3 regions of the Paenibacillus mesotrionivorans genome follow, and region 3 is predicted to be linked to each of the others. Evidence: riboswitches for the same ligand, from Rfam matches in the RefSeq annotation. Region 3 holds a riboswitch; each other region holds the start of a gene.
The links. A riboswitch is a leader RNA that binds a small molecule or an ion and turns the genes downstream of it on or off. The one in region 3 is predicted to bind cyclic di-AMP.
Positions count from the first base shown of each region.

Region 1 (3,247 bases), on a different contig from region 3:
ATGGCTCCGAATTGCTGATGAATATGTCCCAGGAAATGGCCGCCTCCTCGGAGGAAATCAACGCCTCCATCGAGGAGATCAGCGCCAACATGCAGGAGATTGCAGCAGGGGCGGAGAACAATAACGATTCTGTTGTTAATGCGTCGCAGGTGCTGGTGCAGCTGTCCAGTCTGGTGCAGCTGGCCCTGAACAAAGCCTCTACTGCCAGCGAAAATGCGGACATCTCCGACAAAGCCGCCCAGGACGGCCGCGTACGCGTCCAGGAAACGGTGAAAGCCATGGAGACCATCAGCATTAGCACCGGCGAAACCGAAGCCATTCTGGCCTCCCTGAATACCCAATCCGCCACCGTGACGGAAATTGTGGCTGTAATTAACGCCATCGCCCAGCAGACCAATCTGCTTGCGCTTAATGCCGCGATCGAAGCCGCCCGTGCCGGGGAAAACGGCAGAGGCTTTGCAGTGGTGGCCGGAGAGGTCCGCAAGCTGTCCGAGGAATCCAACAAACGGGCCAATGAAATATCGGAGCTGGTGGAACGGATGGTGGATCAGATCGGCAAAGCCGTGGGTGCTATGAAGGGAGCCTCCTCCGCGGTTACCCAAGGCGTGGACATTGTCCAGGAAACGGACCGGGCCTTCATGCATATTATTGACACTGTTCAGGTGATCACCCATAATGTGAAGGAAATTGAAGAGATTACCCGGGACGAGGTGGCCACCTCCGACCAGATTATCGGCCTTATTGATTCCATGGGAAGCATATCCGAGCAAACCGCGTCCAATAGCGAAAGTGTGTCCAGCGCCATCGAAGAGCAGTCCTCCACGGTCAGCAACCTTGCTTCGTCCGCGCAAGAGATCAGTGCGATGGCCAATGAGCTGGAGGGTATGGTTGAGAATATCAAATTAAGAGGTGACTAACATGCAGCAGGAAAAGGTCATACGTATTCCTCCCACCTTCTCCATTGAGGAAGCGTCCCTGTTCAGAGAGAGTATGCGGGAATATGTGAGCAACGGGACAACACATTTTCTTCTGGATTTCAGCGATTGCCGGTTTATTGACAGTACGGGGTTAGGGGTAATTGTCAGTGCCTACAAGAAGTGCGTAGAGGCCGGCGGCAAGATCAGACTGCAGGCTTTGGCGCCGAATGTGCTGAAGGTGTTTCAACTGACCCGTCTGAACAACGTATTCGAAATTCTTCCTTAACGATAAACGGAGATACAGCCAGAACAATGAAGAGAATGGCTGAATTAGGGGACAGAAATCGCTTCCAACCACACCGGTAAGCGAAATCTGGCCCCTTTCCCTTTGAATCCGAACCTTTACAAGGAAGGCCGAAACGAGTAACATACGTTCTGTAACTGAGGAATCACAAATGGATGTTCCTGGTGTATCGCTGAAGTCCCGCGGCTGGCGGGATACGGGGGAACCAACTGTTCTTATGAGGGCTTAACGGCCTGACGGGAACAACGGGGTGAATCCTGTGCGGGCTTGTCCAGACGTACGGGTAGGGCGACTCTTGCCGTCCGAATCCGGCAGCTAACCTCGCAAGCGTTGATAAGGGGAAGGGGGCTCTTGGTGCGTCGGCACTACGGAGAACGGCTCTTCGTGGTGTTTTTTTGCTGTCTGAAAATGGAAGGAACTTTGGACAGCGGAAGAGGATATGATGCGGCGGTAGAACAAATTCTAACCAAGATGAATGGTTCACTTCCTGATTTCCCGTTTACAAACAGCTTATTGATACCTATTAAACAGCACAGGCGGGGAAAAACGATGTTATTGCGCTTAAAACGGTTTTTGATCGGCAGACCTATGAAATCCCATGAGCTGGGAGACGAAAAGCTCAGCAAGCTGAAGGCACTGGCTATCCTGTCCTCGGATGCCTTATCTTCGGTAGCGTACGGTACGGAGCAAATACTGATCGTGCTGATTACGCTGGGCTTTGCGGCCTTATGGTATTCCATCCCGATATCCATTGCGGTACTGGCTCTGCTTACGATACTGGTGCTGTCCTACCGGCAGACCATATTCTCTTATCCCACCGGCGGCGGCGCTTATATTGTGGCCAAGGATAACCTGGGCGTCCGGACCGGCCTGGTAGCAGGCGGATCGCTTCTGGTGGACTATATCCTGACGGTGGCGGTAAGCACCTCTGCGGCTACCGATGCGGTGACCTCGGCGTTCCCGAATCTGCATCCGTACCGGATTGAAATTGCGTTGGTGATGATATTATTCCTTACGATTATGAACCTGCGCGGCATTACGGAGTCCGCCCAGGTGTTAGCCTACCCCGTGTACCTGTTTGTTGCGGGTATTTTCCTGATGATTATTGTAGGCCTCTTCCGGGTGGCTACAGGGGATGTGCAGGCCACTCCTGCGGAGTTTGGTCTGGATGTTTCCGGCATCTCCCTGTTCCTGCTGCTGAAGGCCTTCAGCTCCGGCTGCTCGGCCCTTACCGGGGTAGAGGCAGTATCCAATGCCATCCCCAGCTTCAAGGCTCCTTCCGAGAAGAATGCGGCGTCCACACTGGCGCTGATGGGGATTATCCTCGGCTCCATGTTCCTGGGGATCAGCTTGCTGGCTTATTTCTACGGCATCTCTCCCATGAAGGATGTCACGGTGGTTTCACAGATTGCCGAAGCGGCATTCGGACGGGGACCGATCTACTTCTTCATTCAGGGCACCACTGCCCTGATCCTGTTCCTGGCAGCCAATACCGCTTATGCTGCGTTTCCGCTGCTGGCTTTTATGCTGGCCAAGGATAAGTTCATGCCTCACGCTTTTATGATCCGCGGCGACCGGCTGGGTTTCTCCAACGGCATTATCGTGCTGGGCCTCCTGGCAGGGGTTCTTGCCATTGTTTCCAACGGGTACACGGAGAACCTGATCCCCCTCTACGCTATCGGGGTGTTCATTCCCTTTACGCTTTCGCAGCTGGGAATGATGCGCAGATGGTACCGGTTAAAGCCTCAGGGCTGGCTAATCCGGTTCTTGGTTAACGGAGTCGGCATGGTGACCACACTGTCGATAACACTGATTTTCTTGTTCACCAAGTTCAGCCAGGTGTGGATGGTGTTTATCTTCCTGCCGGTGGTGTACGTTATGTTCCAGCAGATTCACCGCCACTACATGGCAGTTGCGGATGAGCTGCGGATTGATCTGGCTACCGACAAGCCGGAAGCCAAGGGCAACACAATTGTCATTCCGGTGGCGGGCATTACACGGGTGGTCATGAATACCATCAGCTATG
Region 1 is NZ_JBJURJ010000003.1:357,690-360,936, reverse strand. Features, by position in the region: gene ACI1P1_RS06120 (methyl-accepting chemotaxis protein) at 1-917, shown strand, start outside; gene ACI1P1_RS06115 (STAS domain-containing protein) at 919-1,203, shown strand; cyclic di-AMP (ydaO/yuaA leader) riboswitch at 1,382-1,566, shown strand; gene ACI1P1_RS06110 (APC family permease) at 1,771-3,247, shown strand, end outside.
Region 1: another riboswitch for cyclic di-AMP. It lies ahead of ACI1P1_RS06110 (APC family permease); the one in region 3 lies ahead of ACI1P1_RS27830 (ubiquitin-like domain-containing protein).

Region 2 (3,247 bases), on a different contig from region 3:
ATCAATTCTCCGATCTGCTGGCTGATCTGGAGAAGCTGGCGCCCCTCTGCGGGAAAACCCTGAATACCCGCAAGGAACCGATTCTCGCAGGCTCTTGGAAGAAGTAATATTCGGATTTTGAAATTCCTTATTAATGAAGGAAAAGGCTTATTTCCCTGGATCTCCAGTGGGATAGGCCTTTTCATGGTGAATTTGTGAACATTTATTCAGAGGGTGTAAACAATCCTAACACGACCCAAAAAAATACCTTACATAAGTATTGACGACCAAAAATGAAGGCTTTATAATAATGGCAAGTTGAGTAAAAAATTGAACAATGATCGCCATTTTAACGGTGAATGTTCGGAATTAGGGAGGGTAATTATCCATGTCTGTTCAAAAAGTGCTGGATACCATTAAGGAAAAGGGTATTGAATGGGTTGATTTTCGGTTTACTGACATTGGCGGCAAATCCCATCACTTGTCTGTTCCCGCTGTAGAAGTAGAGGCTGAAACCTTCGAAACTGGTGTTGCTTTCGACGGTTCCTCCATCACCGGCTTCCGGGGAATCGAAGAATCCGACATGGTAATGATGCCGGACACGGACTCTGCCTTTGTTGATCCGTTCACTGCACATCCTACACTGGTTCTGCTTTGCGACATTTATACTCCTGACGGAGTCCGTTATGACCGCGACCCCCGCAGCATCGCTGTGAAGGCCGAAGAATACCTGAAAACCACCGGACTGGGAACAGACGCTTATTTTGCTCCTGAATCCGAGTTCTTTATCTTTGACGATGTACGCTACGAAAGCGGCATGAACAAGTCCTTCTATGAAGTGGACTCCGAAGAAGCTGCATGGAACACCGGCCGCAAGGAAGAAGGCGGCAACCTGGCCTTCAAAACCGGCGTTAAGGGCGGTTATTTCCCGGTAGCTCCTACTGATACCCAACAGGATATCCGCTCCGAAATGTGCCGTCTTCTGCAAGAAGCTGGCCTGCGCATCGAGCGTCATCACCACGAAGTTGCCACTGCCGGCCAAGGCGAAATCAACTTCCGCTTCAGCACCCTGACCAAAACTGCCGACAACCTGCAAAAGTATAAATATATTGTGCAAAACGTTGCCCGCCAATACGGCAAGGTTGCAACCTTCATGCCGAAGCCGCTTTTCGGCGACAACGGCAGCGGCATGCACGTGCATCAATCCATTTTCAACGACGGCAACCCGCTGTTCTACGAAAAAGGCGCATACGCCAACCTGAGCCAAATGGCGATCTATTACATCGGCGGTATCCTGCACCATGCACCGTCTCTGATCGCATTGACCAACCCGTCCACCAACTCCTTCAAGCGTCTGGTTCCGGGTTATGAAGCACCGGTTAACCTGGTATTCTCCAAGGGTAACCGTTCCGCGGCTGTACGTATCCCGATCGCTGCCGTAACTCCGAAGGGCTGTCGCATCGAGTTCCGTACTCCGGACTCCACTGCAAACCCGTACCTGGCTTTCGCAGCTATGCTGTTGGCCGGTTTGGACGGCATCAAGAACAAGATCGACCCGACTGCTCTGGGTTATGGTCCGCTGGACAAGAACATCTACGAGCTGTCCGACGAAGAGAAGAAGGAAATCCGCAGTGTACCGGGCTCCCTGGAGGAAGCTCTGGACGCTCTGGAAGCCAACCACTCCTTCTTGACCGAGTCCGGCGTCTTCACCGAAGACTTCATCGCCAACTTCATCGAACTGAAGCGTGCTGAAGCCAAGGCTGTCGCCATCCGCGTTCACCCGCACGAATACTCCCTGTACTTCGGAGTGTAATTCCATTACCCTTATTGATCGCAGCCCCCGGTTCTCCGGGGGTTTTTTTGTTGTTGAAGGTGCGGTGGGGGGATTCTGATTTATTATCCAACTGTAATATTTTGAGGGTTGATGCAGCTTTGGCGGGTATGGTAGCCTAAATAGAGCCGAATCCGGTATGGACGCTTCCATATAAACAACCGGTACGGGGGATGATTTACAGGGGTGAATGCGCGCTGCTGTCAGGCGCCTAGGGAGCAACCTTCTTCCCGAACCCGTCAACTAACCTCGGAGGCAGAGAATCATCCGGCATTATGCGGATGAAATACTCAGGAGGTCCATCATCCATGCCAATCTTTAACCAAAAGAAATGGGTTGCAGGCATAAGTGCTGCAGCAATTTCTCTCTGTGCGTTTGCGGCTCCCGCGGCGCATGCTGAGGTCGCTCCTTTGGCGGAAACGCTTTCTGTCAAGGTGCAGGTCAATACGGAGTTGATTCAGTTTCCCGACGCCCAGCCCTTTATTGATGACCAGGGACGTACCCAGGTGCCCGTCCGTTTTGTAAGCGAGGAATTGGGCTATCAGGTGGATTGGTCCCGCCTGTCCGACGGACAAATCAATGTGCAGCTGAAGAATGACGCAGGCAAAACCCTGACTCTGGAAACAGGCAAAACCATGGCCATGGTGGATGGGAAAGCTGAGGCTATGGACACCGCAGCAGTGCTGCGCGACGGCAGGGTTTATGTGCCCTTGCGGTTTATTTCGGAAGCAAAAGGAATTAGGGTGCAGTGGGACTCCAGCAATTTTATCGCCATTCTTAATGAAGACGGCAACTATCACGCGCCGGCCTGGTATGCGCCGCGGATGAAGCTGGTATCCACATTTACGGCCACGGCATACTCAGCCGATCCCAAGGAAAACGGCGGATATGGGGCAGTGGACTATTTCGGCAATCCGTTGAAAGTGGGAACTGTCGCGGTGGATCCATCCGTTATCCCGCTGGGCACCAAGCTGTATGTGGAAGGGTATGACTTTAACGGTCTGCCGGTAGGCGGGATGTTTGCGGAAGCTACGGACACAGGCAATGCCCTTAAAGGGAACCGGATCGATCTTTTTGTGCCGGGAACCCGTGAGGAGCTGAAGAAGTTCGGCTACCAGCAGGTGAAGGTGTATCTGCTTCCCTGAATCGGAAGCACCAGACACAGGCCATTCGGAGCCATTCTCCGGATGGCTTCTTTTTTACTCTGCGGAGCAAGAAAAGAATGGAAGAAAACTTCACATGTCTCGTTGGAATTCTGCTGTTTATTCTTTCGATAAAAAATATTTATCATGTAAAAATATGGTTCATAACCGCTGTAAAGAATAAAAGAAAATTTCTGTGAATGCGCTTAAAGCTACTTGATGAACCTATTGAATCTTGCTATCATAGACACAAACGTGAAGGGTTGGTGTGGAATTTCATGACTAGAGCCTATAA
Region 2 is NZ_JBJURJ010000003.1:20,452-23,698, reverse strand. Features, by position in the region: gene aroF (3-deoxy-7-phosphoheptulonate synthase) at 1-107, shown strand, start outside; gene glnA (type I glutamate--ammonia ligase) at 368-1,792, shown strand; cyclic di-AMP (ydaO/yuaA leader) riboswitch at 1,927-2,076, shown strand; gene ACI1P1_RS04580 (stalk domain-containing protein) at 2,119-2,955, shown strand; gene serC (3-phosphoserine/phosphohydroxythreonine transaminase) at 3,231-3,247, shown strand, end outside.
Region 2: another riboswitch for cyclic di-AMP. It lies ahead of ACI1P1_RS04580 (stalk domain-containing protein); the one in region 3 lies ahead of ACI1P1_RS27830 (ubiquitin-like domain-containing protein).

Region 3 (3,247 bases):
CGATTCGGCCGACTGATAGTCTGTTTTCAGGTTTTCCAGCGCCTTGCGGATCATCTCCGGGGTTGCGTTCTCAATGCCCACATCGCCGTTTTTGGTGGTTTCCTCCTGGCTCAGGAAAGCCTGCTTGCATCCCGGAAAGCGAGCGGTAATCAGCCGCCGCAGCCGTTCTCCTGCATGATCGGGATCGGTGAAGATAATAACACCCCTGCGCTTCAAGGCCAGACGGATCTTTTCGTAGACGGCCTGATTGATAGCGGAGCCGCCGGTTTCAATGGTCTCGGCCTCCACGGCACGCTTTATAGCCGCCGTATCGGATTTACCCTCCACCACAATAATTTCTTTTAGCATAGACGCAACTTTTCCCTTCGCCGCTTCGTCTTAATAAACAGGAAGAGAAGAGGCCGGCAGCCTCTTCTCGAAAGGTATCCACTTGGAACAAGCCCTAGCCGGACAGATCCAAACCCGTTAGTCGGTAACCGGCTTTTTCGGACCAATCACATACACCGTATAACCTCGCTTGGTGCCAAACTTGTTGGCATACGCATTGCTGTCGAAGTATACGTCGATCTTATTGCCCTTAATGGCGCTGCCTGTATCCTCGGCACGGCGGAAGCCGATGCCTTCGATATAGACCCACCAGCCCATGGGAATCACACTTTTGTCCACAGCAATGGTACGGCCCTCGGTTACAGTCGTGCCGCTGGAGGTCACACCGTATTGCGGGTGGTCCTCATCCTTGCCTGTGGAGGCCACGCCGGCAGAATATGCCGTCAAGGTCACATTGTTCAAGATCTTCTTATAGCCAAAGTTTACCCCGTTCTTGGTGACTTCATCCATATTGGGAGAGCTTGCGCTTAACACGGTTACCACCGGAGCCTTGGTGCCCACGGCTACCACCTTGCTGACGCTTTCGGCGGCAATCGTTTCGTCCACCTTGTTCTCCGCTACCAAAACGCCATCCTCGTAAACCTTTTCTGTTTTGATAACCTTGGTTCCTTCTACGCCGTCCTGAACAACCTCTTCCTTGCCCTTCAGCAGGTTGCTGTCATTCTGCTTCACCGTTTCGAAGGCAATCGGCTGCGACTGCTCAGCGATTTCCTTGGTGACGCGGACGATCTTGATTTCTTCCCCGGCGCCTAAGTTTTCCTCCAGTGCAGGAGTAATCTTATCCAGCGGGTCCGTGCCAATATTTAAATCCTCCAAAGCGCCTGCAACCGTCTTTCCGGTTGTATACAACGTTAAGGTCTTTCCATCGGCAGTCAATTGCACCGGCGAGGTGTGATTCAGCACAATGACGTCCCCATTCCGCAGCTTGGTATCCACAGGCAGGGAAATACGGTCATTCTCACCGTACGAAATTGCTTTTTCATCCAGTAGGTGTTTAAGAACATCTTGCCGCGTTACAACCACGGTTTCTTGTCCGTCCACCACTACGGATACGCTCTTGGTAGCCGTACCGTACAACAACATGAAAAACATGAAGGCTAAGGCGATCGAGAAAGCTGCTGCTATAATAATTCTGCGCCCGTTTTCATGCTCCCATCGCAATGCGAAGGCCATGCTGGATGATCGTTTTTCATGGGTTTCCTGAACAGGGATAGCGCCCACTTCAATCGGTCCTCCTTCATAGTCCGCCGTCTGGTATGATACAGGGTTCTTTTGACGTGACTATTGGTTTGATTATAACTTCATGCTTAAAAACCAATTCTCCTCGCATTCAAAGCAGGCTGCAGCCGGAATCTGGCTCCTCGCGCAGCACCTCCTTCGCGAATATGATGAGCGGTTGAATTATGAATATCACGGGGAACAACATAAATAGCCCCGTGAAGAGGTATCTTCTCGTGGCAAACTAAGCATAAAAATGCACGACAAGTATCCTCTCTTCAACGCTTACGAGGTTAGCTGACGGATTCGGACGAAAGAGTCGCCCTACCTCTCCGGGCTGCAAAGCAGCCGTCAAAAGGATTCACCCCAAAACCGTGCCGTCACTTCAAGGCCGTCCACAAAGCCATGAAGCTGTTCACATTCGGTTCCCCCGTTTTCCAAAATGGAAACTCAGCGAATTGGAAATTTGGCAAGCACTATTAAGTTATCATGTGTTGTATATTAATGCCTCAGGCTAAAGTTGTAAATAGCGAAAAGTCCATAAATCGGTTAAAATTAGCCATGTATGCGATTAAAAATGGTTTTTTTATCTCATTATCTCACTCGTTTTATCCATTATCTCTTTATTTCTTAATTTCAATGGCTTATGACGGCTTAATTATGAATTTTTTATTGCTTTCCTGAAAGAATTATCAAAAAATTTTGACATCGAAGGGCTAATTTCCCATCATATTTACAGTTTGTTTACCTCCCCTCATACCCTGTCCCACGCACTTTTTCCAGCACCAAATCCTTCCGTTTTGACCTCCCATTCCCTTCCTTTTCCACTATCTTGTCCCCGGTTTAATTGCATCGCCCGGAGCTTTTTCTATATAATAGCGGAAGAATACATAACGTAAGAAGCGGGTGAACGGTTTGGAACCGATGCTGCAGGTAAAAGGGCTGTACGGGGGATATTTCCCGCGCAAGCCTGTTCTGAAGGATGTGGATTTTGACGTATTTCCCGGTGAGATGGTGGGCATGATCGGACTTAACGGCGCCGGCAAAAGTACCACGATCAAGCATATTCTGGGGCTGCTCCAGCCCCAGAAGGGAGAAATCCGGGTCCGCGGGCGTACCCTGGCCGAGGCACCTTTGGAATATCGCTCGTCCTTTGCCTATGTGCCCGAGTCCCCGGAGTTGTATGAGGAGCTGACCATCAGCGAGCACCTGGAGCTGACGGCAAGAGCTTACGGACTGGAGCGGCCCTTGTATGCGCAGCGGTCCGCCACTTTGCTGGACACCTTCCATATGACGGCCAAAAAGGACAGCTTCTCCGCGCATCTGTCCAAAGGGATGAAGCAGAAGGTGATGATCATGAACGCCTTCCTGACGGAGCCGCCCCTCTATATTATAGATGAGCCGTTTCTGGGCCTGGACCCCCTTGGTATCCGCTCCCTGCTGGAGCTGATGGTGGAGATGCGGCAAAAGGGAGCCAGTTTCCTGATCAGCTCCCACATCTTGTCCACCATTGAGCGCTACTGCGACAAGTTCATTGTTCTCCATCAAGGGTGCATCGCCGCCAAAGGGACCCTTCCCGAGATTTTGAAAGCGGCGGGCCTGCCTGCGGGCAGTAGTCTGGACGATGCCTTCTGTGTGCTGG
Region 3 is NZ_JBJURJ010000026.1:15,427-18,673, reverse strand. Features, by position in the region: gene rnmV (ribonuclease M5) at 1-348, opposite strand, end outside; gene ACI1P1_RS27830 (ubiquitin-like domain-containing protein) at 466-1,608, opposite strand; cyclic di-AMP (ydaO/yuaA leader) riboswitch at 1,873-2,071, opposite strand; gene ACI1P1_RS27825 (ABC transporter ATP-binding protein) at 2,530-3,247, shown strand, end outside.